One region of the Rhizobium sp. Leaf341 genome, then DNA from elsewhere that is predicted to be linked to it. Evidence: predicted binding sites of a transcription regulator. Region 1 holds the regulator's gene; each other region holds the start of a gene.
What was found. Region 1 encodes PhoB, which activates phosphate uptake and scavenging genes when phosphate is short. Its sites were predicted from a motif close to TGTCATNNANCTGTCAT; they were not measured.
Positions count from the first base shown of each region.

Region 2: ASG03_RS15710 (UDP-2,3-diacylglucosamine diphosphatase) is a predicted target of PhoB. The motif match lies at 7,018-7,034, and genes of this name have one in related genera.
Region 3: ASG03_RS01245 (DUF1045 domain-containing protein) is a predicted target of PhoB. The motif match lies at 7,454-7,470, and genes of this name have one in related genera.

Region 1 covers NZ_LMPE01000003.1:705,398-716,046, forward strand. The annotation lists gene ASG03_RS04905 (Hsp33 family molecular chaperone) at 1-41, opposite strand, end outside; gene argF (ornithine carbamoyltransferase) at 249-1,166, opposite strand; gene ASG03_RS04915 (aspartate aminotransferase family protein) at 1,278-2,477, opposite strand; gene ASG03_RS04920 (GcrA family cell cycle regulator) at 2,915-3,481, shown strand; gene phoB (phosphate regulon transcriptional regulator PhoB) at 3,601-4,284, opposite strand; gene phoU (phosphate signaling complex protein PhoU) at 4,474-5,184, opposite strand; gene pstB (phosphate ABC transporter ATP-binding protein PstB) at 5,240-6,055, opposite strand; gene pstA (phosphate ABC transporter permease PstA) at 6,070-7,392, opposite strand; gene pstC (phosphate ABC transporter permease subunit PstC) at 7,389-8,873, opposite strand; gene ASG03_RS04950 (substrate-binding domain-containing protein) at 9,013-10,047, opposite strand; gene phoR (phosphate regulon sensor histidine kinase PhoR) at 10,246-10,649, opposite strand, start outside.
Region 2 covers NZ_LMPE01000015.1:172,702-183,350, forward strand. The annotation lists gene ASG03_RS15685 (MlaD family protein) at 1-1,299, opposite strand, end outside; gene ASG03_RS15690 (ABC transporter ATP-binding protein) at 1,361-2,335, opposite strand; gene ASG03_RS15695 (MlaE family ABC transporter permease) at 2,350-3,513, opposite strand; gene dgcA (N-acetyl-D-Glu racemase DgcA) at 3,697-4,677, shown strand; gene ASG03_RS15705 (MFS transporter) at 4,629-5,852, opposite strand; gene ASG03_RS15710 (UDP-2,3-diacylglucosamine diphosphatase) at 6,130-6,999, opposite strand; gene ASG03_RS15715 (NADP-dependent malic enzyme) at 7,140-9,452, shown strand; gene ASG03_RS15720 (DUF2865 domain-containing protein) at 9,723-10,649, shown strand, end outside.
Region 3 covers NZ_LMPE01000002.1:275,812-286,460, reverse strand. The annotation lists gene ASG03_RS01275 (LysR family transcriptional regulator) at 1-266, opposite strand, end outside; gene hglS (2-oxoadipate dioxygenase/decarboxylase HglS) at 393-1,802, shown strand; gene ASG03_RS01265 (FAD-binding oxidoreductase) at 1,817-3,235, shown strand; gene amaB (L-piperidine-6-carboxylate dehydrogenase) at 3,257-4,792, shown strand; gene phnN (phosphonate metabolism protein/1,5-bisphosphokinase (PRPP-forming) PhnN) at 4,870-5,460, opposite strand; gene ASG03_RS01250 (alpha-D-ribose 1-methylphosphonate 5-triphosphate diphosphatase) at 5,457-6,599, opposite strand; gene ASG03_RS01245 (DUF1045 domain-containing protein) at 6,599-7,306, opposite strand; gene ASG03_RS01240 (gluconokinase) at 7,651-8,145, opposite strand; gene fba (class II fructose-bisphosphate aldolase) at 8,248-9,294, opposite strand; gene ASG03_RS01230 (DMT family transporter) at 9,445-10,377, opposite strand.

The sequences.
Region 1 (10,649 bases):
GCGTAACCGAATTCGCCGAGATCTGGTCCTTTGTCCACCATGTCCATGCTCCTGATGCATGACCCGCCGCGGCGAGCCCGAACGCAGATGACGGCGCCCCGGACAGGTCCGGGTTTTGCACGCCACAACGCCATTCTATTGGATCGATATGAAATGCCAGCAAAAATCGTGACATTCCGCTTTGCACCTAGATCGGTGGCCGAATGCCGTTTTTCAAGGTTTTGACGATGCGCGTCGCAGGCAGGCTCTCAGAGCGCGCCCAGGCACCAGGCAAGGATCGACTTCTGGGCATGAAGGCGGTTTTCCGCCTCGTCGAACACCACGGACTGACGTCCGTCAATGACCTCGTCGGTCACTTCCTCGCCCCGATGCGCCGGCAGGCAGTGCATGAAGAGCGCGTTCTCGTCCGCCTTCGACATCAGCGCAGCATTGACCTGATAGGGCTGGAAGACGTTGTGTCCCCGGGCGCGATGCTCCTGGTTCATCGACACCCAGGTGTCCGTGACGACGCAATCGGCACCGGAGACCGTCTTTTCCGCGTCATGCGACAGGATCACGTTGCCGCCATTGTTGCGCGCCCAGTTGAGAATTTTGTCGTCGGGTTCGGAGCCGAGCGGCACCGCCATCTTCATCGTGTAGCCGAAACGCGCCGATCCCTCGATGAAGGAATGCAGCACGTTGTTGCCGTCGCCCGTCCAGGCAATGGTCTTGCCCTTTACCGGGCCGCTATGCTCTTCGAAAGTCATGATGTCGGCCATGATCTGGCAGGGATGCGTCGTGTCTGTCAGGGCATTGATGACCGGCACGGTCGCATGTTCGGCAAGCTCGAGCAGGCGGCTGTGGTCTGTCGTGCGGATCATGATGGCATCGACGTACCGAGAGAGAACCTTGGCCGTATCGCCGATCGTCTCGGCGCGACCGAGCTGCATTTCCGTGCCCGAAAGGAACAGCGTCTCGCCGCCGAGCTGGCGCATGCCGACGTCGAACGACACACGGGTTCGGGTGGAAGGCTTTTCGAAGATCATGGCGAGCATCTTGCCGGCCAGCGGCTTTTCCGCAGTCCCGGCCTTGGTCGCTGCCTTTCGCACCCGGGCATCATCGATGATGGAGCGCAGGTTCTCTGCCGACATGGCGGAGAGATCGAGGAAGTGGCGAGGTTCGGCCATGAAAATGCGGTGTCCTGTCCTTGTGCCCGGGGGCGGCTCCAAGGCGTTCTTGGAGCCTATGCCTTCTGCGCGGGCCGGCTGTCGGTAATCCTGATGTCGAAGGCGTCCAGATCACGCACGCGCGCGCTGTTTGACCGCCGTCAACGTTTCGCTGGCGCGTTCGATGCGGGCGAGACCCTCGCGGGCTTCGTCCGCGCTGGTGATCAGCGGCGGCAGCAGGCGGATGACGTTTTCCCCTGCGGGAACGGCCAGCATCTTCTCCGCCCGGATCGCCTTCAGCAGGTCGGCGGAGGGAACCGCCGCCTTGATGCCGAGCATGAGGCCTTCGCCGCGGATTTCCTCGATTACATCGGGGAAACGATCGGCAAGCGAGGCCAGCCCCTGACGGAAGACGAGTGCGACATCCCGCACATGCTCGAGAAACCCATCGCCGAGAACGACGTCCAGCACGGCATTGCCGATCGCCATGGCCAGCGGATTGCCGCCGTAGGTCGAACCATGCGTGCCCGCGACCATCCCCGAGGCGGCCTCTTCCGTGGCAAGGCAGGCGCCAAGCGGGAAGCCGCCGCCGATGCCCTTTGCGGCCGCGAGGATATCCGGAGATATGCCGGACCATTCATAGGCAAAGAGCTTGCCGGTTCGTCCGACGCCACACTGGACCTCATCGAAGATCAGCATCAGGCCGTGCTCGTCGCACAATGCGCGCAGCGCCTGCAGGAAGGCCTTGGGTGCCGGGCGTATCCCGCCCTCGCCCTGGATCGGCTCGATCAGGATCGCCGCGGTTTCCTCGGTGATCGCATCCTTGACGGCATCCAGGTCGGCAAAGGGGACCTGGACGAAGCCCGGTGCCTTGGGGCCGAAGCCTTCGAGATATTTCGCCTGGCCGCCGGCCGCGATCGTCGCGAGCGTGCGCCCGTGAAAGGCGCCCTCGAAGGTAATGACGTGGAAACGCTCCGGCCGGCCCTTGGAAAACTGGTAGCGGCGCGCCGTCTTGATGGCGCATTCCAGCGCTTCCGCACCGGAATTGGTGAAGAAGACCTTGTCCGCGAACGTGTTGTCGGTCAGACGCTTGGCGAGCTTTTCCTGCCCGGGAATCTCGTACAGATTGGAGAGATGCCAAACCTTTTCGGCCTGGTCCTTCAGCGCTGCGACGAGATGCGGATGCGCGTGGCCAAGGGAATTGACGGCGACACCTGCGGCGAAGTCGAGATAGCGCGACCCATCTTCCGCCACCAGCCAGACGCCCTCGCCGCGCTCGAAGCGCAGCGGCGCACGCATATAGGTCTCGTAAAGCGGGGTTGCCTCGGCCATCGTGCCTGTCTCCTCGTCCTGTCCGCACACTCTGCGGGGAAGGTTCGATCCGTTTTGCAGCGGCCGACAGCGCCGGCCCGAAATGAAAAATACCGCCCTGACGGCGGCGAGCGCACTATCGGTATTTCGGGTGCCGCTGTCAACAAAACTCCCGGAAAGACAGGCCTCGGATGCATTTTTCGAGCACGATGCTTTCCGGCAAAAAGGTCTTGCAAATATATCACGCGGCGACAGCAAGTTGGGGAAAACCCAAAAATCGATTCGGCGCGATTCCCGGGACTCTTGTCACGGAGTCACCCCGTCTCTACGTTACCAAGGAATTGCTAGACGCATGCGGCGGACCTAGTCACCAGAAGAGTCAAGGCGTTGCAGCTTCGGAGCCATCCGGAGCGCGGTGAGGGATTCGTCCTTTGGTACGGCCTGGAACGGAGACGACAATGAACTGGACTGACGAGCGGGTAGAGAGACTGAAGAAGCTCTGGGCCGAAGGGCTGAGCGCGAGCCAGATCGCGGCGCAGCTTGGTGGCGTCAGCCGCAACGCCGTCATCGGCAAGGTTCATCGCCTGTCGCTTCCGGGCCGCGCAAAGGCAGGCGGCGCCTCGCCGAGCGCAACCCGTCCCAAGCGCCCCGTCGTCGTTGCCCGTCCGGCAGCACCGGAAGCCGTGGTGGCGAGCACAGCCCCCCGCTCCGCCCCCCAGCGTTCGATGGCCCGCCCGGTCAGCGTGAACGTCATCGAAGATTCCGAAAGCGCATTCGCGCCGGAAACCGCACTGGCGGTAACGAACAGCGCAGGCAGCGCGACGGGCAGCAATGTCGTGGTGCCCATGTCCCGCAAGCTGGTGCTGACGCAGCTGACCGATCGCACCTGCAAGTGGCCGATCGGCGACCCGATGAAGGACGAATTCCACTTCTGCGGAAACGACTCCCCAGATAGCTCGCCCTACTGCACGTTCCACGCCAAGCTGGCCTATCAGCCCTCGGCCGAGCGCCGTCGCGCCCGATAAGAGAACGCCCTGCAGTCGGAACGCAAGAACGCCTTCTTCGCTCTGCGAGGAAGGCGTTTTCGCTTCAGGCCTCGGCCGGAGCACGCGCAGCGGGTAAGCAGCTTTGCTTCGCGACAGGCTCAGCTTTCCAGCGAGTAGCCCGCTCCGCGTACGGTGCGGATCACGTCCTGCATGTTGGAGAAGTTAAGCGCCTTGCGCAGGCGACCGACATGGACATCGACGGTGCGCTCGTCGACGTAGATATCGTGCCCCCAAACGCCATCGAGAAGCTGCGAGCGCGAGAAGACGCGGCCGGGCGACGACATGAAGAACTCGAGCAGACGAAATTCGGTCGGGCCGAGACGGACTTCCCGGGTCTTGCGGTGGACGCGGTGCGTCTCGCGGTCGAGCTCGATGTCGCCGCATTTCAAGAGCGACGACAGCACTTCCGGACGCGCGCGGCGGAGCATGGCTTTCACGCGGGCGATCAGTTCCGGCGTCGAGAACGGCTTGACGACATAATCATCGGCGCCGGTGGCAAGACCACGGACCCGCTCGCTTTCCTCGCCCCGTGCCGTCAGCATGATGATGGGAAGACGCTCCGTCTCGCTGCGCTGGCGAAGGCGCCGGCAGAGCTCGATGCCGGACACGCCGGGGAGCATCCAGTCGAGGATGAGCAGATCCGGCAGCCGTTCCTGCAAGCGAACCTCTGCCTCGTCGCCCCGATTGATGGTATCGACATCGAAACCTTCGGCCTCAAGATTGTACCGCAGCAGGACGCTCAGGGCTTCTTCATCTTCGACAACGGCTATTCTCGGCTGCATTTCTGGACTCCGTAGTGTCCTCGTCGCGTGACGAGGCCTTCGCCAGAACCCGAAGGCGGCGATCATCGTTGACAGTTCAGGCATTTCGGCAAGAGACCACCCTTCGGCCGCCATCCCCAACCTCGAGACAGCGACCGGTCTCAAGACCGAGGACGACGCCGCAGGATGGATTTCTCCCGCGCCGTTCGCTCAGGTGGAGAGTGCGCCGACAGTGTTCGACGAGTCGTCCTTCGGACGTTCGCCGAGCGGCTGCGCGCCGGTCGTCATGTAGTAGATCGTCTCAGCGATATTGGTCGCGTGGTCGCCGATGCGCTCGATGTTCTTGGCGCAGAACAGGAGATGCGTGCACGGGGTAATGTTGCGCGGATCCTCCATCATGTAGGTCAGGAGTTCGCGGAACAGCGAGGTGTAGATCGCGTCGATCTCGCCGTCTCGCTCCCGGATGGCCTTTGCCTTTTCCGCCGAGCGGGAGGCGTAGACATCCAGGACTTCCTTCAGCTGCATCAGCGTCAGTTCGGCCAGATGCTCAATCCCCCGCGCCAACTGGCGCGGCAGACTGGCACTGGAGACCGCGATGACGCGCTTGGCGGTGTTCTTGCCAAGATCGCCGACACGCTCGAGGTCGGCCGCAATGCGGATCGACCCCATGATCTCGCGCAGGTCGGCCGCCATCGGCTGCCGCTTGGCGATCGTGATGATGGCCTTCTCGCCGATCTGGCGCTCGGCGTCATCGAGCACGACGTCGTCGGAAATCACCTTCTGGGCGAGACCCAGATCGGCGTTGACCAGGGCCCGCACGGATTCGGCCACCATCTGCTCGGCAAGGCCGCCCATCTCGGAGATACGGCGGCTGAGATATTTCAGGTCTTCGTCATAGACGGATACGATATGGGTTGCCATGGATCCTGTCCTTGGAGTTCGGTCACGGGCACTTGTCTATCGGTCGCACGACCGGTCAGCCGAAGCGTCCCATGATGTAATCCTGCGTGCGCTGGTCGTCGGGATTGGTGAACATCTTGTCGGTATCGTTCTCCTCGACGAGATTGCCGAGATGGAACATGGCGGTGCGCTGCGAGACGCGGGCTGCCTGCTGCATGGAATGCGTGACGATCACGATCGTGTAGTTGGCGCGCAGTTCGTGGATGAGCTCCTCGACCTTGGCGGTGGCAATCGGGTCGAGCGCCGAGCAGGGTTCGTCCATCAGAATGACCTCAGGACTGACGGCAACGGCGCGTGCGATGCAGAGACGCTGCTGCTGACCACCGGAGAGACCGGTGCCGGATTCGTGCAGGCGATCCTTCACCTCGTTCCAGAGGCCGGCCTTCTGCAGGCTCTGCTCGACAATGGCGTCGAGTTCGGCCTTGCTGCGGGCAAGACCGTGGATCTTCGGGCCGTAGGTCACGTTTTCATAGATCGACTTCGGAAACGGATTGGGTTTCTGGAAGACCATGCCGACGCGGGCGCGCAGTTCGACCACGTCGATCGAGGGATCGTAGATATCACCGTCATCGAGCGTGATCTTGCCGGTGACCCGGCAATGATCGATCGTATCGTTCATGCGGTTCAGCGTCCGCAGAAAGGTCGACTTGCCGCAGCCCGACGGGCCGATCAGCGCCGTGACCGTATTCTCGCGGATGTTGAGGTTCACGTCGAACAGCGCGCGCTTCTCGCCGTAATAGACCGACACATCCTTGCCGATCATCTTGTGAGGGACAGCATTCATCTTCTGATCGACCGCCTTTTCGAGAGTCGCTTCTGACATCATGTTCATTGTTTTCTACCTCACTACCAGCGTCGTTCAAAGCGGCGCCGCAACAGGATCGCGCCAAGGTTCATGATCACCAGGAAGACCAGGAGCACGATGATCGCACCGGAGGTCCGCTCCACGAATGCACGTTCGGCTTCATTGGCCCACATGTAGATCTGGACCGGAAGGGCCGTCGAAGGTTCGAGCGGCGAGCCCGGGAAATCGACCACGAAGGCCACCATGCCGATGAGAAGCAGGGGAGCCGTCTCTCCGAGCGCATGCGCCAGACCGATGATGGTGCCCGTAAGGATGCCCGGCATGGCGAGAGGCAGGACGTGGTGGAAGATGGTCTGCATCTTGGAGGCGCCCAGGCCGAGTGCTGCGGCCCGGATGGACGGCGGCACCGCCTTCAGGGCTGCACGCGTGGCGATGATGATGGTGGGCAACGTCATCAGGGTGAGGACCAGACCGCCGACGAGCGCCGCCGAACGCGGCATGCCGGCGAAATTGATGAAGATCGACAGGCCGAGCAGACCATAGACGATCGAGGGAACGGCCGCGAGATTGTTGATGTTGACCTCGATGAGGTCGGTCAGCTTGTTCTTCGGAGCGAACTCTTCGAGATAGATCGACGCGGAGACCCCGATCGGCAGCGCGAGCACGAGAACGATCAGCATCATGTAGAGCGAACCGAGGGCCGCAACGCCGATCCCCGCGGCTTCCGGCCGCGACGAGGCGCCCGAGGTGAAGAGGCCCGTGTTGAAGGACTTCGTCATTGCGCCGTCCTGCGCGAGCGTCTGCATCCAGGCGAGCTGCTTGTCCTTCACCTTGCGGTTGGCCTCGTTGACCGTCACGTCGATCTGGCCCTTGTTGGCCGAGTCGATGTTGCCTTCGGCCAGCAGTGCCACCGGGACGGTCTGGCCAATGATGGCGGGATTGGCGACGACGACATCGCGAAGCTGCGTTCGCGCGCTGGCCGAGACCATGTCGGTCGCCAGCTTCACGTCGGCGCGGTTGGCCGGATCGATGCCCAGCTTCTGCACGAGAGCATCGCGCACCAGCAGCGGATAGTTCGCCGTCATCAGCTTGGCGGGATTGCTTGCCCGTTCGTTCTTCGGGTCAATGACCTTTTCGCTGAAGGTGATCGGCAGGACGATCTCGGTCTGCAGGAAGGCGGTGTAGCCCTTGGATACGACGGTCCAGAGGAGGAGGCCGAGGAAGAAGATGCCGATGGCGATCGCCGCGATGCCATAGGCGCGAAAGCGACGTTCTGCGGCGTAGCGGCGCTTGATGCCGATATCGCGACGGCTGACGACGGGACGCGGCGATGCACCGGCGAGCGATGAGGTCATGTCGGTCATTCGTACTGTTCCCGGTATTTGCGCACGATGTAGAGCGCGTAAATGTTGAGGCAGAGCGTGATGGCGAACAGCGTGATGCCGAGCGCAAAGGCGACGAGGGTCTGCGGCGAGGTAAACTCCAGGTCGCCCGTCAGCTGGTTGACGATCTTGACCGTGACGGTGGTCATCGGCTCGAAGGGATTGATCTGCATGCGCGCGGCCACACCCGCGGCGAGCACCACGATCATGGTCTCGCCGACGGCGCGGGATGCCGTCAGCAGCAGTGCCCCGACAATGCCGGGCAGTGCCGCAGGCAGCACAACGCGCTTGATGGTTTCCGAGCGCGTGGCCCCCAACCCGAGAGACCCGTCACGAAGCGAGCGCGGTACCTGCGTAATGATGTCATCCGACAGCGAGGACACGAAGGGGATCAGCATGATGCCCATCACGATGCCGGCTGTCAGCACGCTCTGCGCCTGGATGAAGCTTGTATAATTGCCGGTGACGAGACCGTTCAGCTGGCCCGAGATGTCGCGCAGGAACGGACCGACCGTGACGAGGGCGAAGAAGCCGTAGACGATGGTCGGAATGCCGGCCAGGATCTCCAGGAGCGGCTTGGCGACTGAGCGCACGGTGTTGTTGGCGTATTCCGCCATGTAGATCGCCGCGAAGAGGCCGATCGGCACGGCAAACAGCATGGCCACGAGAGCGATGTAGAGCGTGCCGGCGAGCAGCGGCAGGAGACCGAACTGTCCCGACTGGCCGGCTTGGCCGGCCGCGGCGAAGCGTGGGTCCCACACCGTTCCGAAAAAGAATTCCATCGGCGACACAGACGCGAAGAAGCGCAAGGCTTCCGACAGCATGGAGCCGATGATGCCGATCGTCGTGAGGATGGCGATGGAGGACGCAAGGATCAACCCGCCGAGAATGACCTGCTCGACGCGATTTCGGGCCCGGAAGCGTTGGGAGATACCGCGCAGCGCCAGCACCGCGCCACCGATGGCGAGCAGCAGAACGACCCCGGCCATGGCAAGGTGGCTGGTCGCCGTCATGCCGTTGAAGCGGGTGGCCGACTCGATCATCCAGGGTTCGCCGGCACTGGCCAGCGGAATGCCCTTGGCGGCCATGGCGTCGCGAAGATTGGTGGTGCCGCTGTCGAGCGCACTGCGCTCGGCATCCGAGAGAAGCGCCAGACCGCGGGCGACCGACTTCACCTGCCCCAGCGCCAGCTCGGCAGGCGCGCTGCCCTGGTTGAGGACGTCGGTGGGGAGATGGAAGAGGACGCTGCGATCGATCATCGGCGGAGCTGCGACCAGCCAGACCGCGAGAACCACAAGGGCAGGAAGAAGCGCCCAGATGGCGGCGTAGCTTCCGTGATATCCCGGCAGGGAATGCAGCGAGGACAGCTTGCCGCCGGCCGTGGCGATGGCCCGCGATCGACCCATCACGAAGGCCGATGCGCCGACGAGGAGGACGAGGAGAAAGAGAAGGGAGGCGCTCATGATCTGGGTCCCCCGGTCGTTTCACGACATCGCATGCTGCAAGATCGGACGCCGGCCATTCGAACGTTGAGGTTCCGGCACGGCGCCCCTGCGCCGTGCCGGATGATCCGGGGAGACTGCGTCTCCGGATCGACGTTTCTTACAGCATCGTGCCGTCGGCAAAGGCCTTGCGGTCGGCTTCGCGCTCGGCGTCCGGCGCCGAAACGAGGCCGTAGGCCGCCAGCGGGCTTTCCGGGCCGACCATCTGGTCGTCCAGGAAGAATTCCACGAATTCCTTCAGGCCGGGAATGACGCCGAGGTGTGCCTTCTTGACGTAGAAGAACAGCGGGCGCGAGACCGGATATTCGCCGGAAGCGATCGTTTCCGTGGAGGGCACCACGCCGTTGACGGTGGCGACCTTCAGCTTGTCGGCGTTGTTTTCGTAGAATGCCAGGCCGAAGACGCCGATGCCGTTCTTGTTGGCAGCGATACGCGCGAGGGTTTCCGTGTAGTCGCCGTCAATGTCGACAGCCTTTCCGTCTTTGCGAACGGCGACGCAGGTGCGCGCCTGCTCCTTGGCGTCAGAAACGGCAGCCTTGATGACGTCTTCAGCACCGGAAGCCTTGCAGCCGGCATGAAGGATCTTTTCTTCGAAGACTTCGCGCGTGCCGTGCTTCTCGCCCGGGATGTAGGCCGCAATGTCGGCGTCCGGCAGGTTCTTGTTGACCTCAGACCACTTCGTGTAGGGGTTGGCGACGATCTTGCCGTCGACGACCACCTGAGCTGCGAGGCCGAGGTAGAGATCCTTCGGCTCGAGCTTCAGGTCGGCATTGCCGCTGTCGGTGGCAAACACGATGCCGTCATAGCCGATCTTGACTTCCTGCACTTCGGTCACGCCGGCAGCCTTGCACTCGGCCAGCTCGCTGTCCTTGATCTTGCGCGAGGCATTGGCGATGTCGATTGTATCGGGGCCGACGCCCTTGCAGAATTCCTTGAGGCCGGCGCCCGTGCCGCCGGATTCAACGACCGGCGTCTTGAAGTCCGGGAACGTCTCGCCGAAGGTTTCGGCAACGATCTTGGCATAGGGAAGAACAGTGGACGAACCAGCAATCTGGATCTGGTCGCGAGCGGCAGCGGCGCCAGCAAAGGCGACAGAGGCCACCAGGGCTGCAGCAGTGAGTTTCAGGGCGTTCATGGGATTCTCCCGGATGGGCTTGTGTGGGGTGCGCTAGGGTGTCAGCGCTCGCTTTCGCCGTTTCATTCTCATCGGCTGACATTCATTAGCGGCCGATGCCACAAGCTTTTATGTCAAGTTGACGAAAGATTTATGACAGCCCAAGTTTCTGATTTTTCATGTCTTTTCTCATGTCGTTTTCCGTCTCTGTGAAGCCGGTCAAAAACGGACGGTGAAAACCGTGCCTTCCCCCAGCACGGAGCGAACGAGCAGGCGGGCACGATGCCGGGTGAGGATGTGCTTGACGATCGCCAGCCCCAGTCCCGTTCCCTTTTTCGAGCGGCTGGCTTCGACATTCACACGGTAGAAACGCTCGGTAATGCGCGGCACGTGCTCTGCGGGAATGCCCGGTCCGCGATCTCGCACGGAAACCTCGACCGGATCCCCGCCGCCGCCGGACAGGCTGACCTCGACGGTCTTTCCCTCCTGACCATATTTGCAGGCATTCTCCACGAGGTTTTCGAACACCTCGATCAGCTCGTCCCGGTCGCCCTGGACGATGACCGGGACGGACGGAAGATCCAGCGCGATAGCGACGCCCAGATCCTGGGCCAGCGGACCGA
Region 2 (10,649 bases), on a different contig from region 1:
GAAGGTCGAGATCGTGTTGTCGAGCGATTGCACCGTGCGGCGCGTATCGTCCACCAGTGCCTCGATGTCGCGCAGGCCGGAGCTCGTGAAGCGCTTGAGGTTGTTGGCGATCGGGCCGATCTGGGCGTTGATGTTGTCAGCCACGCTGCGGAACGAGGCCAGCGTCTGGCGCGCATCCTGCGAAATGCCCGGCGCGTCGGCATCGCCCAGGAAGCCGTCGAGCTTCACGAGGATGCCGTCGACGCGGCTCGATGCGGCGTTGAGCTTGTTGGCCATCTGCGTCACGTCGGTGATGGTCTGGTCGATCTCGGGCTGCCGCTCCCGCACGCTGTCGGCGAGCGACGCGAAGGTCGAGATGGCGCGACGGGCATCCGCGCTGGCCACGGAAGCATCGTTAATGACATTGCCGACCTTCTGCGAATCGACCGCGCCGAGGAGCGAATCGACCTTGGCGAGCGTCGTCGTAGCATTGGCACCGAAGCGCTCATAGGTTTCGGCCGTCTTGCGGATCGTGGCAATCGTGTCCGACACGCCGGCCGAGGCCGCCGTCAGTTCGTCGCTCATGCGGGCGACGTTGGAGACGATGCGGTTCACATCCTGCGGATTGACGGATTTCACCAGGGCATCGGCGGAGGTGAGCGTCGAATCGAGCTTCTCGGCTGCGCTGTTGATCGAAGTCGACAGGGCGCTGACGCTTTCCAGGAACTGGTCGATGCCTTCGGAATTGTCGGCCAGCGACTTCGAGAAGCGCTCGGCATTGGTGATGGTGCCGGTCAGCGGTCCGCGGACGTCGGAGACGAAGCCTTGGATATCGCCGATCGCGTCATTCGCGCGATCCATGATCTTGTCGGCCGTGGCGAGCAGGCTGGTCACGCTCGACTGGTCGGCCTGGATCTGCGCCGAGGTGCCTTCGTCCAGCGCCTTGCGCAGGATGCTCGGCTCGCCCTTGTTGCCGCCGCTGAGTTCGATATAGGCGGCACCCGTCAGGCCCTGCACTTCGAGGGTCGCCTTGGTCGAGGTCAGGACCGGCGCGTCGGCCGAGACCTCGGTGACCGCCACCGAGTAGCGCGGATCGTTGGCGTTGATCGCCAGGCTGCGCACGCTGCCGACCGGAATGCCGTTGAAGCGCACGGGCGAACCGACGCTCAGGCCGTTGGCCGAGCCGGGAATGCTGACGACGAGCTCCACCATTTCGCCGCCGCGGCCGAATTGGGACATCCAGTAGACGAACCCGAAGGCGGCGACGATCACGGCGATGGTGAAGAACCCGACGATCGTGTAGTTGGCTTTGGTTTCCATCTTTGGCGTCTACCCTGTGGCCGCTCGGGCCCTATTGAACTGTCTGAAACTTTGGAACCGGTCAGCCCGCGCGCGTGCCCTGCGGGCTGCTCTGCGGGTTTTCCTGCCGGTCTGCGGCATTGCGTTCGGCCACGGCGGCGTCGTGGTGGTGCAGATCGTGGCCGTCGTCCCGCACGATCGACCGTGCGCGCTTGCCGCGGAAATAGGACTGGACCCAGTCGTCGTCGGACGCGAGCATGTCCTCGATCGTCCCCTCGACCATGACCTTCTTCTTTCCGAGGACGGCGATCCGGTCGCAGACGGAGAACAGGCTGTCGAGGTCGTGAGTCACCATATACACGGTCAGGCCCAGAGTGTCGCGCAGCCGGGCGATCAATTCATCGAACTCGGCCGCACCGATCGGATCGAGGCCGGATGTCGGCTCGTCGAGGAAGACGAGATCCGGATCGAGCGCCAGCGCACGCGCAAGGGCGGCACGCTTGATCATGCCGCCGGAAAGCTCGGAGGGGAACTTGTCGGCCGCCTCCGGCGCAAGGCCGACGAGTTCGATCTTGAGCCGGGCGAGGTCGTCCATGATCTCCTGCGGCAGATCGAGATATTCCCGCATCGGAACCTGGATGTTCTCCTTCACCGTCAGCGAGGAAAACAGGGCGCCATGCTGGAACAGCACGCCGAGGCGCGTGTCGAGCTCGACGCGCTCCTCTTCGCTGACGGCATCATATTCGGCTCCGAGGATCTCGATCTTGCCCGAGCGGCGTGGCAGGAGCCGCAGCACGGTGCGCATCAGCACCGACTTGCCGGTGCCCGACGGGCCGACGAAGCCGAGGATCTCGCCGCGATAGATATCGAGGTTCAGCGCATCGAGGACGACATTGGAGCCGAAGGCAACGGTCAGGTCCTTGACGGAGAGGATGACCTCGCGCCCGGACGCGTCCTTCCCCGACCGGCCGCGATCGGCATCCCCGTCCGTCTCCCGGTCGTCGCGCGGCTCCGGCGTCTCCGCCGTCATGGTCTGCGTGTCCTGGGCGGTCTGCATCGACGTCGCCTCCATCAGAAATTGATCGCCGAATAGAAGATGGCGAAGAGGGCGTCGATGAGGATGACCACGAAGATCGACTTCACCACCGATTGGGTCACATGCTTGCCGAGCGATTCGGCGCTGCCGCCGACCTTCATACCCTCCACGGACGCGACGATGCCGATGATCAGCGCCATGAACGGCGCCTTGATCATGCCCGCGAGCACGGACGAGTAGTCGACCGCCTCCTGCAGGCGCGCGAGGAAGGTGGACAGCGTGATGCCGGAATAGATGTTGACGACCATGGCCGCGCCGGCGAGCGCTGCGAAGTTGGCGATGATCGTCAGCAGCGGCAAGGCGATCGTCAGCGCCACGAGGCGGGGAAAGACGAGGATGCCGATGGGACTGAGCCCCATCACCTTCAGCGCATCGATCTCCTCGCGCATCTTCATCGAGCCGACCTCGGCCGTGATCGCGCTGCCGGAGCGGCCGGCGATCATGATGGCCGTCAGGAGCACGCCGATTTCGCGCAGCTGCAGGATGCCGACGAGGTCGACCACGAAGAGCTCGGCGCCGAAATAGCGCAGCTGGAACGCCCCCTGCTGCGCGATGATCGCGCCGATCAGGAAGGACATGAGCGTGATGATCGGCACGGCCTGGACGCCCATGCGGTCGATCTGGTTGATGATCGCCGCCGGAGAAAGCCCGCTATGGCGGCCGACCTTCAGCTGCGCCCCGCGCACGGCGGAACCGACAATGTACATGGCGGCGACCATATCGTCCCACATCGACAGGACGGCCTTGCCGATCGGCTGGAACGCGCGGTCGGCAAGCGTGCGCGGCGGGCTGTCGTCCGCCTGCGGTTCGCGCAGTTCGGCCGGCAGCGCCTTGACCAGTTCCAGGTAGCCGGCATTTCCGCCGTCGAGCGTCACGGCGTCGTCGCCGCCGAGCTTCGTCATGAACCGGCGGATAATCCAGGCGCCGGCCGTGTCCATCGCGGAAATGTCGGAAAGGTCGAAACGCACCTGCGCGCCTTCCGGGCCGCCGGCGGGTCGCGCCATCTCGTCCAGGCGCTTGACCACGGGGGGCAGGCCGGAGGCACGCCAGTTGCCGGCGAAACGATAGACCGTGTCCCCTCTCTCGCCGGAATCGTCGCGCTCGACGGTCGCTTCAGTCTTGACGAGGGTTTTGGTCACGCGGTTCTGAATTCTCTGTGCAAAGGTTGCATGGGTGTCGATCAGCAAACACTCATAGCGACTGCTGCTGACGATGTCACCGACGGAAAAGAAACCGATGACAAACGTGACGACAGCCAGTTGACGACCGTGATGTCGATGCCACGTTCTCCGGTAGGATCGTTTCGGAAAGGGCATACGCAGATGACGACGCTTGAGATCACTGTCGAGCATTTTCCCATTGCCGGCGCGTTCACCATCTCGCGCGGCTCCAAGACGGCAGCGTCCGTGGTCACCTGCCGGCTTCGCGACGGAGCGGCGAGCGGCATCGGCGAATGCGTGCCCTATGGCCGCTATGGCGAGACGATCGAGGGCGTGGTCGCGGCCATCGAGGCCTGCCGCCACGCGATCGAGCGCGGCATCGGCCGGGCCGAGCTCGCCCGCATCATGCCGCCCGGTGCGGCGCGCAATGCGGTCGATTGCGCGATGTGGGATCTGGACGGCAAGAAAAGCGCCCTGCCCGTCTGGCAGCTCGCCGGCCTGGCCCTGCCCCAGCCGCTCGTTACCGCGTTCACGATCTCGCTCGCCGACCCCGAGACCATGGCGGCCCGCGCCGCCGAGGCCGCGTTCCGTCCGGTGCTGAAGGTCAAGGTCGGCACTGCGGACGACACGGCCCGCATCCGCGCCGTTCGGACGGCCGCCCCCGAATCGATTCTCATCCTCGACGCCAACGAGGCCTGGACGGATACGAACCTCGCCGCCCACTTCGCCGTCTGCGAGGCGTGCGGCGTCGCGCTGGTTGAGCAGCCGCTCCCGGCAGGTCGCGACGAGTGCCTCGCCCGCGTGCCGCGCCCCGTCCCCGTCTGCGCCGATGAGAGCGTCCACACCATCGCCGACCTCGATCGGCTCGCCGACCGTTACGATGCCGTCAACATCAAGCTCGACAAGACAGGAGGCCTGACCCACGCCTTCGAGATGCGCGACCGGGCCCGGGCCCTCGGGCTCGACGTCATGGTCGGCTGCATGGTCGGAACCTCGCTTGCCATGGCGCCCGCCGCCCTCCTTGCGCAGGGTGCGGCCTTCGTCGATCTCGATGGGCCTCTCTTGCTCGCGCGCGACCGCGAGCCCGGCCTGCGCTACGAGGGCTCGCGGCTGATGCCGCTCGAGCCCGAACTCTGGGGCTGAAGCGTCCAGGCGGCAATCAGCAAAGCAAAGCCGATGAAGGCCGCCACGGCCATGGCGAGAAAGCCGTGGACGCCGAACCAGCCGTAAAACGCGCCCGAGACGAAGGTGCACAGGGCGGTGAACATGCCGGTGTAGAAGAAATAGAGCCCCTGCGCGGCCGTCTCCTGCCGCTCTGCCACGCGCCGCACCAGCATGGACTGCAGCCCCGTATGCATGATCGCATAGGTGAAGGCGTGCGAGCACTGCAGCGCGAAATAGCCCCAGAAGCCGAGATCGAGCGGGAACACCAGCCAGCGCAGGATGGCCAGCCCCGCGCCCGAGAAGATCATCGCCCAGAGACTGACGCGGAGGAGAATCACCTTTGCGGCGATGAACATGGCGATCTCAGCCGCCACGCCCGCGCTCCAGAGCAGGCCGATCTGCGTGCCGGAAAAGCCGATGCTCGCCCAGTAGAGGGCCGAAAAGGCAAACAGCATGCCGTGGCTGCCATTGATCAGTCCGACGCCCATCAGCAGCATCTGGATGTCGGGCGCCCGCAACGCCTTTGGCGGCGGATCGGCCAGCGTCGTCAGCGTCGAGGGACGGCGCGGCGCGCCGATGCGCGGCGCGAGGAAGGTCACCGCCACCATGGCGACGAACCCCACCGTCATGGCCGGCAGCACCATCGTCGCGCCGTAGCGGCTCATGAGGGCGCCGCCGATCATGGTCGAACAGATGAAGGCGATCGAGCCCCAGAGCCGCATCCGTGCATAGTCGAAGCCCCAGCGCCGCACGCCGGTCAGTGCGACCGCCTCGACGATCGGCACATAGGGCGAATAGACGACGCCCTGCAGCGTGTAGATGACGAGAACCGCCCAGAAGCCATGGGAAACGAACAGGCCGAGCGCCGTCAGCAGCGACAGGCCGGCCGACCAGAGCAGCAGGCGCGTCCGCTCGCCGAGCCCGTCCGCGATCATGCCGGCAACCGGGGCCGAGAACACGCGGACGAACATGGGAACCGCGAGAATGATGGAGATCTGCGCCGCGTCGAACGCGAGCGACGCCAGCCAGACCGGAAAGAACGGCAGTGCGAACCCGTTGATGAACAACGGCGCGCTGAACAGCAGCGCGATCCGCGCCACGAAACGGGACGGCGGGGCCGGCTCGGGAAGCCGCGGCGGTGTAGGAGGTTCCATGCGTATTGACCTGCTGCCGCCGTCCTGAGACCGGAATCGCTGTGAGGTGACGGTGTGATGCCGGTATAAAGCGTTCCGCCGCTGCGGGATGCGTCTTTTTTGACGCAAGCGCGGGGAATTTCTACCCCGCCGGTCCGGCGGGCCGGAGACCTGCATCCGGTCTCCCCGGCGCGTCGATGCCGCTGCCACGGTCCCCCTCGTCCGCGATCGCAAACCGTGCCACGCGGCGTTGCCCCCTGCATGCCGCGTCATGCCGCTTCATGCCGCTTGAAGCCGTTCAGGCCGCCTGACGCGCCAGAAGCGAGCCAATCAGCGCCTGTGCCTCGCTCGTATCCTCGACGGGCTGCGACACGCCCGCCAGGATGTTCCAGGTGATCAGCTCCATGCGGCCGTCCGGGTGCTCCGCGATCGCCGTGCAGCTTTCCACCCAGTCCCCCGAATTCATGTAGCGGATCCCGTCGATATCCTCGATCACCGCGTGATGGATATGGCCGCAGACGACGCCGTCGGCTTCGGCTTTCCGGGCTTCGGCTGCAACCACCGTCTGGAACGCGCCGATGAAATTGACCGCGTGCTTGACCTGCTGCTTGGCCCAGGCGGAAAACGACCAGTAGGGCATGCCGAGCCGGCGGCGAACGGCGGCAAGGCCGATATTGACGACGATGGCCATGTCGTAGGCCCAGTCGCCGAGATAGGCCAGCAGCCGCGCGTTGCGCACGACGACATCGAACTCGTCGCCATGCAGCACGAGATAGCGCAGCCCGTCGGCGCTGTCGTGGATGTGGCGCGCGGCCACTTCGATGCCGCCGAAATGCGTCCCCGGAAAGGCGCGCAGGAATTCGTCGTGATTGCCGGGAATGTAGATGATCCGCGTGCCCTTGCGGGCTTTGCGCAGCAGCTTCTGCACCACGTCGTTGCAGGCTTGCGGCCAGTACCAGGAGCGCTTCAGCCGCCAGCCGTCGACGATGTCGCCGACCAGGATAATGGTGTCGGCATCGTGCAGGCGCAGGAAATCGAGCAGGTAGTCGGTCTTTGCGGCCTTGGAGCCGAGGTGCACGTCGGAAATGAACAGGGTCCGGTAGTGCCGGACGGCAGGTTCGCTCACTCTCTTCTCCTTCGCAGCTCTTTCGGTTTCGGATGCTGCCATCCGTGAAAACAGACTCCTGTTTCAGCAGCATGACAGTGGCGCGCGTGAAAGCGAGAACCGGTCCAAAACCGGACCTGCGAACTGTACGCACCGGCCAAATCGTGCCAGAAGGACCGCGTTGAGAAAGAGGTACTGACGCAATGAGCAGCGGCGACGACACGACGACACCGAAGACACCGGCCGGCGGCGACCTTGACGAACAGGCGCTGTTCTTCCACCGGTACCCCCGCCCGGGCAAGCTGGAGATCCAGGCGACGAAGCCGCTCGGCAACCAGCGCGACCTCGCGCTCGCCTATTCCCCGGGCGTGGCCGCCCCCTGCCTCGCCATTCGCGACGATCCCTCGATGGCAGCCGCGTACACGGCACGCGCCAACCTCGTCGCGGTCGTCTCCAACGGCTCCGCCGTTCTCGGTCTCGGCAATATCGGGCCGCTCGCCTCCAAGCCCGTGATGGAAGGCAAGGCCGTCCTCTTCAAGAAGTTCGCCGGCATCGACGTCTTCGACATCGAGATCGACGCGCCGGAAATCGCGCGCATGGTCGATGTCGTCTCGGCGCTCGAGCCCACCTTCGGCGGCATCAACCTCGAGGACATCAAGGCCCCGGAATGCTTCGAGGTCGAGCGCCAGCTGCGCCAGAAGATGGACATTCCCGTCTTCCACGACGACCAGCACGGCACCGCCATCATCGTCGCCGCCGCGATCCTCAACGGCCTGGAACTGGCCGGCAAGGAGATCGCCAAGGCGAAGATCGTTACCTCGGGTGCGGGTGCCGCGGCGCTCGCCTGCCTCAATCTTCTCGTCGAACTCGGCGCGAAGCGCGAGAACATCTGGGTCCACGATCTCGAAGGTCTCGTCTATGAGGGCCGCGAAGTCCTGATGGACGAGTGGAAGTCAATCTATGCCCAGAAGAGCGACCACCGGGTCCTCGCCGACAGCATCGCCGATGCCGACGTCTTCCTCGGCCTGTCGGCCGCCGGCGTCCTGAAGCCCGAGCTACTCGTGCAGATGGCCGAGCGTCCGCTGATCATGGCGCTCGCCAACCCCAATCCGGAAATCATGCCCGATCTCGCCCGCGCCGCCCGGCCGGACGCGATGATCTGCACCGGCCGCTCGGATTTCCCCAATCAGGTGAACAACGTCCTCTGCTTCCCCTACATCTTCCGCGGCGCGCTCGATTGCGGCGCCCGGACGATCAACGAGGAAATGAAGATGGCCGCCGTGCGCGCCATTGCGGGGCTTGCCCGCGAAGAGCCGTCGGATGTGGCCGCGCGCGCCTATTCCGAGGAGACGCCGATCTTCGGGCCCGATTATCTCATTCCCTCGCCGTTCGACCAGCGGCTGATCCTGCGCATCGCCCCGGCGGTCGCCAAGGCGGCCGCAGACACCGGCGTCGCCACCCGGCCGATCGCCGATTTCGATGCCTATCTCGACCAGCTGAACCGGTTCGTGTTCCGCTCCGGCTTCATCATGAAGCCGATCTTCACGCTGGCGAAAGCCGCCGAGAAGAAGCGGGTCATCTTCTCCGAAGGCGAGGACGAGCGCGTGCTGCGCGCCGCCCAGGTCCTGCTCGAGGAAGGCACGGCCCTGCCGATCCTCATCGGCCGCCCGCAGATCATCGATCAGCGCCTGAAGCGTTTCGGCCTGCGCATCCGCCCGGACACCGATTTCGAGGTCATCAACCCGGAAAGCGACCGCCGCTTCAAGGATTACGTCGACCAGTACCTCTCGCTGGTCGGCCGGCTCGGCGTCATCCCGGAAGCTGCCCGCACCACCGTGCGCACCAACTACACCGTCATCGGCGCGCTCGCCCTCAAGCGCGGCGAAGCCGATGCGCTGATCTGCGGCCTCGAAGGGCGCTATAGCCGCCACCTGCGCGACATCTCGCAGATCATCGGCAAGCGGCCCGGTGCGCTCGACTTCTCCGCCATGAGCCTGCTGATCTCCCAGCATGGCGCGACCTTCTTCACCGACACCTTCGTCACCTTCAATCCGACCTCCGAAGAGGTCGCGCAGAAGACGATCATGGCGGCCGAGGAGATCAAGCGCTTCGGCATCACCCCGCGCGCCGCGCTCGTTTCCCACTCCAATTTCGGCTCGCGCGAGTCCGAGAGCGCGAGCAAGATGCGCCGGGCGATGGAATTCGTGCGGGAGCTTGCGCCCGACCTCGAAGCCGATGGCGAGATGCACGGCGAGTCCGCGATCTCGCAGGTCCTGCGCAAGCGGGTCATGCCGAGCACGACCCTGCACGAGGACGCCAACCTCCTCGTCTTCCCCAATCTCGATGCCGCCAACATCACCTTCGGCGTGGTCCGAAGCATGATCGACGGGCTGCATGTCGGACCGATCCTGCTCGGCGCGGCCCTGCCCGCCCACATCCTGTCGCCCTCGGTGACCTCGCGCGGCGTCGTCAACATGGCGGCCCTCGCCGTGGTAGAAGCGTCACACCCGGTATAAACCTGGCGGCCGCGACCGCCCGCCCCGCGAAAGTGATCGGTGGACGCGTTGCGGCCTTACGCAAAGCGGCTAAGATGGTTCCGCGCCCGTGATGGCGCGGACCTCCCGGCGGACCGCCTGATGGATCAGGTTGCTTCGTCGCTTGGTGAGGCCGACCCGACTTGCCGACCATATCCGGGCCGACCATAACCGTGCCGACCATAACCGTGCCGACCATAACCGGGCCGACCATAACCGTGCCGACCATAACCATCGAGACAGGCTAGCCGTTTGACGAACCGCAAACTCTCCATGGCCGCAGTGCTGATGCCCCTTCTGTTTCTGTCGGCGGGCGCCCAGGCGTCGGCGCTTTGCGACCGGCTGTATGCGCGCCTTGCCGACCTGCCGCAGCCGACGCAGGACAGCGGCGGATACAACGAAGCAGGCCAGCGGAACTATACGGGCGCCATTTCCCGACAGAACATCGAGCTGCGCAGCGCGCGCAGCCAGCAGCGGACGCTCGGCTGCAGCACGGAAAGCGTAACGGTCATCAACGGCGACAACGAAGAGGCCTGCGCCGATCTCGACAACCGGATCGCCGCGATCAGCGCCGATCTCGAGGAGCTGAAGGCCCGCCGCCGGGATGACCTCGTCGGCTCGAAGGACGATGCGGATCGGCGGCGCGTCCTGGTCGCGCTGCAGACCAACCGGTGCGAGGCGATCGACAGCGATCTCGTCAGCGCCTCCGTTTCCGGCCCCGACGGGGACGGGCCGCGCCGCTTCCGCAACATCATCGCCGACCTGCCGCCGATCGGCAGCGACGAGACGAGCCTGCGCGGCCCCTCGGACGGCGCCGCATCCGAGCCGTCGATCTCGGACCTTTCCACCCCCGAACTCCATTCGCTGACGCTGGACGGTCCGCTGCGGACCATGTGCGTGCGCACCTGCGACGGCTCGTTCTTCCCGATTTCCGCCAATGCGACGCCGGACGATTTCGCACGCGATGCCCAGGCCTGCAGCGCGCGCTGCCCGGGTGCGACGACCGAACTCTATTTCCATCCGCTGACCGGCGAGACGCAGGACATGATCTCGGCGAGCACCGGCAATCCCTACACGGATCTTCCCACGGCATTTGCCTACAAGAGTGGAAGTCCCGCGACCCGCAGCCAGTGCGGCTGCCGTCTGCCGAGCCAGGCGTCGGGTCAAAAGCCCGCCACG
Region 3 (10,649 bases), on a different contig from region 1:
CGCACCATCAGCTCTTCCGACTGGCGCAGCAGCCGCCGAACTTCGGGCAGAAACGTCTGCCCTGCATCCGAAAGGACGACGCGCTGGCGAATCCGTTCGAAGAGGAGGACCCCCAGCTGGCCTTCAAGATCCTTGATCTGACGGCTGACGGCGCTCTGGGTGAGGTTGAGTTCTGCGGCGGCCTGCGTAAAGCTGCCATGGCGCGCGGCGCATTCGAACGCCTGCAGCGTGGCGATGTCGGGCACCAGTCGTCGGCTCAACTTCATTCCGCCCCCGCATGATCATAGTCAAAACCGTCGCAATCAAAGCACATTTCGGGGTAGTATCATACGAAACCAGAATGATCAGCGCGACGCATTCTATCGTGACGCCATATCGTGAGGCAAGCTGCCATGACCGAGAAGACCTTCGTTCCCAATGACGACATTCGCTCTGCCTTTTCGGCCGCCATGTCGGCCATGTATCGGACGGAAGTGCCTGCCTATGGAACGCTGATGGACCTCGTCGCCGAGGTGAACGGTGAGGTCCTCTCCCGCGACCCGGATTTTGCCGAGCGGCTTGCCGAGATCGATGCGCTGGACCGGATTTCGGAAGAGCGCCATGGCGCCATTCGGCTGGGGACGCCTTCGGAATTGTCGATGATGCGCCGCGTTTTTGCCGTCATGGGCATGTTCCCGGTCGGCTATTATGACCTCAGTACAGCCGGCGTGCCCGTTCATTCCACGGCATTTCGTCCGGTCGGCGCCGGAGCCCTCAGCCGCAATCCATTTCGCGTCTTCACATCGCTGCTCCGGCTCGACCTGATCGACGACGCCGATCTGCGCGCCGAAGCCGAGCGTGTGCTGGCAAGCCGCCAGATCTTCACGCCGCGTGCCATCGCGCTCACGGAAAAGGCGGAGGCCGAGGGTGGGCTCGACGTCGAGGACGCTGCCGCCTTCGTCGAAGCGGTCATCGAGACGTTCCGCTGGCATGACAAGGCGATCGTTCATGCCGAGCTCTACAAGCGCTTGCATGACGCGCACCGTCTGATTGCCGACGTCGTCTCGTTCAAGGGGCCGCACATCAACCATCTGACGCCGCGGACGCTTGACATCGATGCGGTGCAGGCCCGCATGCCGCAAAAAGGGATCGCGCCCAAAGCCGTCATCGAAGGTCCGCCGACGCGCACCTGTCCGATCCTTCTCCGGCAGACATCCTTCAAGGCCCTGGACGAGCCGGTCTCTTTCCAGGACGAGACCGGTGCCTGGGTTGCCGGCTCGCATACCGCCCGTTTTGGCGAGATCGAGCAGCGTGGCATCGCGCTCACGCCGAAGGGACGGGCTTTGTACGACACTCTGCTTGAGCGATCGCGCAAACATGTGCGGCCGGTCGCGGACGGTTCGAATGCTGCCGCCTACGAGCAGGCGCTGGCGGATGCCTTCAAAGATTTTCCCGATACGTGGGACGGTATCCAAAAGGCAGGTCTCGGGTACTTTACGTACAGCCTGACCGATGCAGGCCGGGGTGCGGATCTCTCCGGCGATCTCGAGGCGCTTCTTGCGCGTGGGCTGGTCCGGTTCGACCCTATCGTCTACGAAGACTTCCTGCCGGTGAGTGCGGCCGGAATCTTCCAGTCCAACCTTGGCGATGCCGTCGCGCAGGATTTCTCCGCAAGCCCCAGCCAGCAGCAGTTCGAGGCGGATCTCGGCCAGGTCGTGCTGAACGAATTCGATCATTATGCCGAGATGGAAGCGGCGTCCATCGCAGCCTGCCTGTCTGGTGCCAAGCACAGCGCCCTCTTGCGTCCCGAGGCTGCCGAGTGACCGTTCGCGCTGTCATCGCCGATGAGCATGCCCATGCGCTGACGGCGCTGGTGGGCGAGCGCGGCTTCGTGTCGGACGCCGGAGACATGGCGGCCTACGAAACCGGTGCGCGCTACGACGCGGGCCGCGCGCTGGCCGTCGTTCGGCCGCGAACGACGGAAGAGGTTTCCGCCGTGCTTTCCTATTGCGTGCGACATGGCCTTCCGGTTGTGCCGCAATCGGGCAATACGGGGCTTGTCTCCGGTTCGACGCCGGATGGGGCGGGCGGGCAGGTGGTGCTCAGCCTCGACCGGATGACCGGGCACTTTGTGCTCGATCCGGACAATCGCTCTCTCGACGTTGATGCGGGCCTGCTGCTCTCGGAGGTCAACCGCCGGCTGGAGACGGCCGGTCTGTTCTTTCCGATCGACCTTGGCGCCGACCCGCGTCTTGGCGGCATGATCGCCACGAACACGGGTGGCAGCCGTTTCCTGAAATATGGGGACGTCCGGCGCAATGTGCTTGGATTAACCGTCGTTCTGGCCGATGCCGAAGGGACCATTCTCGAATTTGGGCAGGCGCTGCGCAAGAACAATACCGGCGTGGACTGGAAGCAGCTCTTCATCGGTACGTCCGGTGTGTTCGGCGTCGTGACCCGCTGCGTGCTCAACCTTGAACGCCTGCCGTTGCAGACTGCGACGGCCTATCTGGTCCCGGCAGGACCCGAGGCGGTGATGCCGCTCCTGCGAATGATGGAGGAAAGGCTCGGCACGACCTTGTCCGCCTTCGAAGGCATGTCGCGAAACGCCATTGCAGCAGCGCTCGATCATGTGCTGTCGCTGCGCAATCCCTTCCAGAACGGCGAAATTCCCGATTACGTGATCCTCGCTGAAGTCAGCCGGACCTGGCCAATGCGCGAAAGCGAGGAGCCGCTGGGCGACATGCTCGAATCGGTGCTTGCCGAGATCTTCGAAACGGACGCGGCGCCGCTTGCCGACGCTTTCATCGGCCCGGCCCAGGAAATGTGGTCCCTGCGGCATGCTCTGTCGGAAGGCGTCAAGCAGTCCGGCCGTCTGATCGCCTTCGACGTTGCCTTTCGTCGCGGCGATATCATGACGTTCTGCGAGCGGATGAAGCATGATATGCCCGCCCGTTTTCCGCAGGCGCGGATCTGCGACTTCGGACATATCGGCGATGGCGGCGTCCACCTTAACATTGTCTTCCCGCGGGATGCCGAAGGGCTTTCCGACGGTTCGCTCGAAACGGCCCTTCGTGACTGGGTCTATTCCGTAACGGTCGAGGATTTCGCCGGCAGCTTCAGCGCCGAACACGCCATCGGTCGCAAGAACCAGCATTATTACGATCTCTATACGCCGCAGAAGATCAAGGACATGGCCTGCGGCCTTCTTCCACTGACGTCGCCCGGCGGGCTCGGAACCGTCCGCTTCGGCTAACATCCTTCAGGAGTCAACACCATGAACATCGCCCATAAGCCGCTCGATGTGGTCGCAGAAACCGCTCGCCTGCTCGGACTTCTCGGCGTCGATACCGCCCTTCACACGGGAGGCAACATGGCATCCTTCTCGCCGGTGACAGGCCAGGAGATTGCGCGCCTGAAGACCATCTCTGCGGACGACGCCATGACGCGTATCGACGCAGCGCACGACGCATTCAAGGCGTGGCGCCTGATCCCCGCGCCGCGCCGCGGCGAGCTCGTGCGCCTGCTCGGCGAGGAGCTCCGTGCGCACAAGGCCGACCTTGGCCGTCTCGTCTCGCTCGAAGCTGGCAAGATCCCGTCGGAGGGTCTCGGCGAAGTGCAGGAGATGATCGACATCTGCGATTTCGCGGTCGGCCTTTCGCGCCAGCTCTACGGCTTGACGATCGCCACCGAGCGCCCCGGCCACCGGATGATGGAAACCTGGCATCCGCTCGGCGTCATCGGCGTGATCTCCGCCTTCAACTTTCCGGTCGCCGTCTGGGCCTGGAATGCGGCGCTCGCCTTCGTCTGCGGCAATGCCGTTGTCTGGAAGCCCTCGGAAAAGACGCCGCTGACGGCGCTTGCCTGCCAGGCCGTCCTCGAAAAGGCCATCAAGCGGTTTGGCGACGACGCACCGTCCGGCCTGTCGTCCGTGCTCATCGGCGACCGCGAGATCGGTGAAGTCCTGGTCGATCATCCCAAGGTTCCGCTGGTTTCCGCGACCGGTTCCACCCGCATGGGCCGCGATGTCGGCCCGCGGCTGGCCAAGCGCTTCGCCCGCGGCATTCTTGAACTTGGCGGCAACAATGGCGGCATCGTCTGCCCCTCCGCGGATCTCGACATGGCCCTGCGTGCCATTGCTTTCGGCGCCATGGGCACGGCCGGCCAGCGCTGCACGACATTGCGGCGCCTGTTCGTCCATGAAAGCGTCTATGACGCGTTGCTGCCGCGGCTGAAAAAGGCCTATGGCAGCGTGTCCGTCGGCAATCCGCTCGAGAGCACCGCTCTCGTCGGTCCGCTGGTTGACCGCCCCGCCTATGAGGGCATGCAAAAGGCGCTGGAAGACGCCAGAGCACATGGCGGAAGCGTAACGGGCGGCGAGCGTGTGGATCTCGGCCATGCCGACGCCTATTACGTCAAGCCGGCTCTGGTCGAAATGCCCGAACAGACAGGACCGGTGCTCGAGGAAACCTTCGCGCCAATCCTCTACGTCATGAAGTACAGCGACTTCGACGCCGCGATTGCGGCCCACAATGCCGTCGCTGCGGGCCTGTCCTCATCGATCTTCACCCGCGACCTGCAGGAGTCCGAGCGGTTCCTGTCAGCCGACGGTTCGGATTGCGGTATTGCGAACGTCAATATCGGCACGTCGGGTGCAGAGATCGGCGGCGCGTTCGGCGGCGAAAAGGAAACAGGCGGCGGGCGGGAGTCCGGTTCGGATGCCTGGAAAGCCTATATGCGTCGTGCGACCAACACGGTGAACTACTCGAAAGCGCTGCCGCTCGCCCAAGGCGTGTCGTTCGACATCGAGTAAAACCCGGGTACCCGATCGAGCCTCGCATTCCGGAGCATGAGGCAGACCGAGAGCGTATCGCCGTTCTCGGTTTGCTCTCAGCTGCCCTCGGCTTTTGCCAAGGACAGCACGAATGCCGCAAACCGCTCGCCAGCCTCGTCGAGCGGACCGCTGTTATCGATCGTGGTCAGATGCGGATCTCCCTCGATATCCGGCACCTGGCGGGCAAGTCGCTGGCGGATTTCGGCCTCGCTTTCCCGCGCGCGGGCGATCAGGCGTGCGGCGATGACCTCAGGCGACGCCACGATATTGACGACTGCCACACGCGGAAACGCATCTCGAAACGTCTCGAGCACCGCGCGACTGCCGTTGGCAACGAGTGTCCGTCCCGTTTGAAGCTTGGCATGACAGGCTGAGGGAATGCCATAGCGAAGGCCATGGGCCTCCCAGTGGACGGCAAAACCACCCTGTTCGACGCAGGCCTGAAACTCCTCCGGTGATACCGCCTCGTGATCTTCGCCGCCGGCATCTTGTGCGCGCGTGATCACACGACGGACCAGTTCGATATCGGCCGATCTCGCCTTTAGCCGGCTCATGGCGTAATCGATGACGCTGTCCTTGCCGGCGCCGCTTGGGCCGACGACGACGATCATGGCGCCAGCGCCGCCTGTCGGATGATCCGGCGTCATGCGACACGTCGACCGTTGCGCCAGACCGAACGGACGATCGGTACGCCATGGGGGCGTTCGACGCGGACGAGGTCCGCACGGCGGCCGATCGCGATACGCCCCCGATCTTTAAGGCCGACCGTGCGGGCCGGATTGTCGCTGACGAGCGCAATGGCCTTTTCCAGCCCGAAGCCCTCGATCGCATCGGCGAGCAGGAACGGAGCGTGAATGAGGCTGAAGGGCACATAGTCCGACGAGAGGACATCAAGAACGCCCCGCTCCGCCAGGTCGCGCGCAGCGATATTGCCGGAATGCGAGCCGCCGCGAACGACGTTCGGCGCGCCCATGAGAACGCTCAGCCCGGCCTCATGCGACAGGTCGGCCGCCTCCAGGCTGGTCGGGAACTCCGCCAGCTTGACGCCAAGGTCGATCGATTCGCCGACATGGGCGGCGGTCGCGTCGTCGTGGCTGGCGATCGGAATGCCCCGAGCTGCGCAGAGCTCTGCCAAGGCGATACGATGGCGGGCAGAATTGCGCTCCGACAGCGCCAGCTGCTTCTCGACGTAGATCGCGAAGGCTTCGTCCGAGAGGCCACGTTTGGTCTTGTAGTAGAAGATGTACTGATCCATCGTCTGGAACTGCCGCTGACCCGGCGCATGGTCCATCAACGAAACGAGGCCGACCTTCGGATCGTCACGGAATGCATCGAACTGGTCGAGCACGTTGTCGGTCGAAACCTCGCAGCGCAAATGGATGCGGTGGTCGGCGCGCAACCGGTTGTCTCGCTCAGCCTCGGCCAAGGCATCGGCCATGGCCCGCATTTCGCCGGTCGCAAAGCCATCGTCCCCCTCGGCCGATCCCATCCGCAAACAATCGAAAACGGTGGTGATACCGGAGGTGACGATCTGTGCATCATGTGCCTGGATCGCCGCCATCTTCATCCAGCGCAGGCCCGGGCGCGGGGAGTAGTGTGTTTCCAGGTGGTCGGTATGCAGTTCGACGAGACCGGGAATCAGGTAATCCCCTTCGAAGTCCTCGCCCGTCTGAACCGCACCGTCGGAGATGTCGGCGATCTGCCCGTCCCTCACGACGACGGACCCCTTCACGATCTGGTCCGGCAGGACGATGCTGGCATTTGTGAAGACCTGCTCGACGGCCATCATTTCTCTCCTTCGGTCGCGGCATCGCCCAGCGGCATCAGCGAATGGACGGTAAAGGGGCTGCCGCGCTTCGGCTCGACGAAAAGCGCAAGCGCGCTGACCGGTAGCGGTTTTCCGAGAAAGCCGGCAAAGGCCTCTTCCAGCGCGACGCGCATGGCGGGGCGCCGATCCTCAGGAACCTTGCCGGTCAGGGTCATGTGAAAGCGGAATTCTTCGAAGACATAGGGATAGCCCCAGGTTTCCAGGTTTTGTCGCTCGGCCGGCGGCAGCGAAGCCGGCTTGCGGCGCTCCATGTCCTCGGGAGACAAGGCAGCTCGGAAGGGCTCGAACCGCCGCACGGTCTCGGCGGCGAAGCTCGAAAGTGCGTCCGAAGCGGCACCGGGGACGAGTGCAAAGAAGGGACCGAGTTCGCCCAAGCTCAGAGACGGTATTTCGAAGGGTTCGCTCTCGGCGCAGAATTCGTCCAGGGCGGCCAGCAGTTCGGCCTCCGTACGGCCGGGGGCCAGCTCGAAAGGTGCCTTCAGCGTGGCATGAAAGCCGTAGCGCCGGGGTTCCGCGGTCAGCGCGCCGAGCTCTTCCGTGGTGAAACCGGAAACGTCCGGCGTTGGTACGCGACCGTCGAGAAAGGCATCGCGCGAAAGCCATGCTGCTGCGGCCAGGGTCAGAGCGTCGTCTTTTGGGGGCGTGAAATAAAGGGCGTAGCGCATTGCATCCTCGTCATGTCGCCAACGGTCTCTGCGGATCCCGGTAAAGCCGTGGCCGTCTTTCTGTTCCACATCATCCGACCATGGTGGAAAGTGAGTCGGAGCGGATATGGACCCGTGCCGTCGTTGCGGCACGCGTGTCATCCTGATGTGACGACGTCATGACATCCAACAATGTTCCCGCGCTTCCGCTGTGCGCCATCTCCCGCCAGCACATGCTCGGAGACTTGCGGACCGACCGTTCCTCCATGCCGTAACGGCCTGCCGATCGGAGAGGCCAAGCACGCCTGACAGGCATGGCACCGATCGGTATCGTTGCCCGGTCGAGGAAGTGGCGAAGGTGGCTGTCATTCGGTTTTGAGATCACCCAGACCGTCGATCGCGGCCAAAACGACCGCTTCGAGCGGGCGGTCGATATCGACGGTGACCACAAGGTCTTCGCCCGTCGGTGGTTCGAGCGTCGCCAACTGGCTTTCCAAGAGCGTCGTCGGCATGAAATGCCCCGTGCGGTGGCCCATGCGGGACTCCAAAACGGCTCTGGTGCCCGTGAGATATACGAAAGCAAGCCGTCCACCAGCGGCTTGGCGCAGGTGATCGCGATATGTCCTCTTCAAAGCGGAGCAGGACACCACAACCGCATGGCCGCCATCCGAGCCCTCGTGCAGGGCCTTGCCCACGGCATCGAGCCACGGCCAACGATCTTCGTCGGTCAGCGGCGTACCGGCGGACATTTTGGCAATGTTTTCTGCCGGATGCAGCGCATCTCCCTCGATGAAATCCGTCGCGAAAGCCTCGGCAATGGCCGCGCCGACGGAGCTCTTTCCGCAACCGCTCACCCCCATGACCACCACAGGCACGGACAGATGAGACGCCGTCACGTCATCGAGAGAGTGATGGGAGGCCGAGGCCCCCCGGGTTTCGGGTCTGCTGTCTTCTTGCACTGTTCAGGCCATCTTTGCGTAGGTTGCGGCCATTTCGGCCAGTCGCTTGATGCGGATCGACGGTGCCTTGCCGGCAGTGCGGAAGGCTTCGAAACGCTCCAGGCAAACATCGGTCATCAGAGCCGTTGCTGGTTTCAGGTATCCGCGCGGATCGAAATTCTCGGGCTTCTCCTGGAAGGATTTTCGAATCGTGCCCGTCATTGCAAGACGCAGGTCCGTGTCGATGTTGACCTTGCGGACACCGAAGGGAATGCCGCGCTGAATTTCCGACAACGGCACGCCCCACGTCTGCGTCATCTCTCCGCCATAGGCGGTGAAAAGGTCCTGCAGATCCTGCGGCACTGTAGAGGAGCCGTGCATCACGAGGTGTGTGTTCGGAAGGGCCCGGTGGATCTTTTCGATCGTCTCGATCGACAGGATGTCGCCATCCGGCGCGCGTGTGAACTTGTAGGCTCCATGGCTGGTGCCGATCGCAACCGCGAGTGCATCGACCCCCGTCTTGGCCACGAAATCAAGGGCCTGGTCCGGGTCCGTCAGCAGCTCTTCGCGCGTCAGCTTGCCCTCGAAGCCGTGTCCATCCTCTTTTTCGCCCGCGCCCGATTCCAGGTTGCCGAGGCAGCCGAGCTCGCCTTCGACGGATACGCCGGCCGCATGGGCAATCCTCACGACGTCCGCGGTCACCCCGACGTTGTATTCATAGCTGGCCACCGTCTTGCCGTCGGCGAGCAGCGAGCCGTCCATCATGACGGAGGTAAAGCCGTTGGTGATGGCCGAGATGCACGTCGACGGCTGGTCGCCGTGATCGAGATGGAGGCAGATCGGAATATGCGGATATTCCTCGGCGGCGCCGAGGATCAGGTGCCGCAGAAAGCCATCACCGGCATAGGCGCGGGCGCCGCGGCTTGCCTGAAGGATAACGGGACTATCCGTCTTGTCGGCCGCGCGCATGACGGCCTGCACATATTCCAGATTGTTGACGTTGAAGGCCGGCACCGCATAGTCGTTTTCGGCCGCATGATCCAGCAATTGCCGAAGGCTGATCAGTCCCATTCCGCTCTCCCTAGTGTACCGGCCGCTCTCTCCGCCGCCGTGATTTCTCCAGGTGGCGCCCCGTCGCGGCGCCAACCTGTACGGTCGCTGCCGCACACCCCTGTTGCTCGACAGCATAAGGATCAAGACCGCTTTGGCAACGCTGAACGATCAATCCGGCCGCTGTTCGTCGCGAGAACGGCCTTTCTTGATCTTCTGCTCCCGGAAGAGGATGAAGAGACCCGAGGCAACGATCAGTGCCGCGCCGATGATGACGGAAAGGCGCGGGACATCGCCGAAGAAGATCCAGCCGAAGACGACGGCCCAGAAAAGAAGTGTGTATTGAAGCGGCACGACCGTCGCGGCGTCCGCGAGCTTCAGGGACCGGCTGACAAGCACGTGCGCGCTCATGGCGACCACGCCGAGAAGGGCGGGGAGCAGAATGGTTTCGGGATCGAGCGCTTTCCAGCTGCCGGGAACAACAGCAATGCCGATCAGGGAAAAGACGAAGGAGCCGACGAACTGCCAGACGACGAGGGTCATATCCGGAGTGGTGCGCAAGGTGCGGCCGAGGATGATGGCAATGGCAAAGCACGCGCTGCCGAAGAATGCGACGAGAGCCGGGAGAGACAGGCTTTCGCGCGAGGGCTCAAGCGCAACGAGCACGCCGGCAAAGCCGATCAGGATCGCCGTCCAACGTCGCCATCCGACCTTTTCCCCAAGGAGAAACGGTGACAGCGCTGCAACATAGATGGGGACGGCAAGCCAGTAGATCATCGCGTCGGCAAGCGGCATGAACCTGACGGCAAAGTAGAATGCCGTCGCATCGATAGCAAAGAGCAGCGATCGCAGGGCCTGAAGCCCGGGACGCTCGACGCGGATCACGTTCGACAAGCCGCGGCTGAGAACAAGGGGCAGCAGCACGAGGAGCGCGGCGACACTGCGGATCGCCATCAACTGCAAGACCGGATAGGTCTCGACAAGCCATTTCCCCATCGTGTCGTTGAGCGAAAACAGAAGCATGCCGAGAAGCATGAAAGCAATCCCGAGGCCGACTGGTCTTGGCCGGGCGACAGGCGGGTCTAGAGGCACGGTGGACGACATGGCGGCTTGCTCGGCGTGATCGAGGGAGGGGGGGACGGGATGCGCGTCACGGCAGGGGGGTAAGGCGCGGAGTGCTCGCGCGTGATCAGACGCTGTTTGCGGTCCTCTCTGTTGCCATAAAGTGTTGGCGCGAACCAATGCGGCTTTGCCATGGTTTCATGACAAAAGGAAATGAGTTTACCCGTCGCGCGTGTCCTGACTTGACGTCGAGGACGAGATGGCTAGATAGTTCAGCAATTCCGCGCATACGATATCGACACTCGTGCGGAATG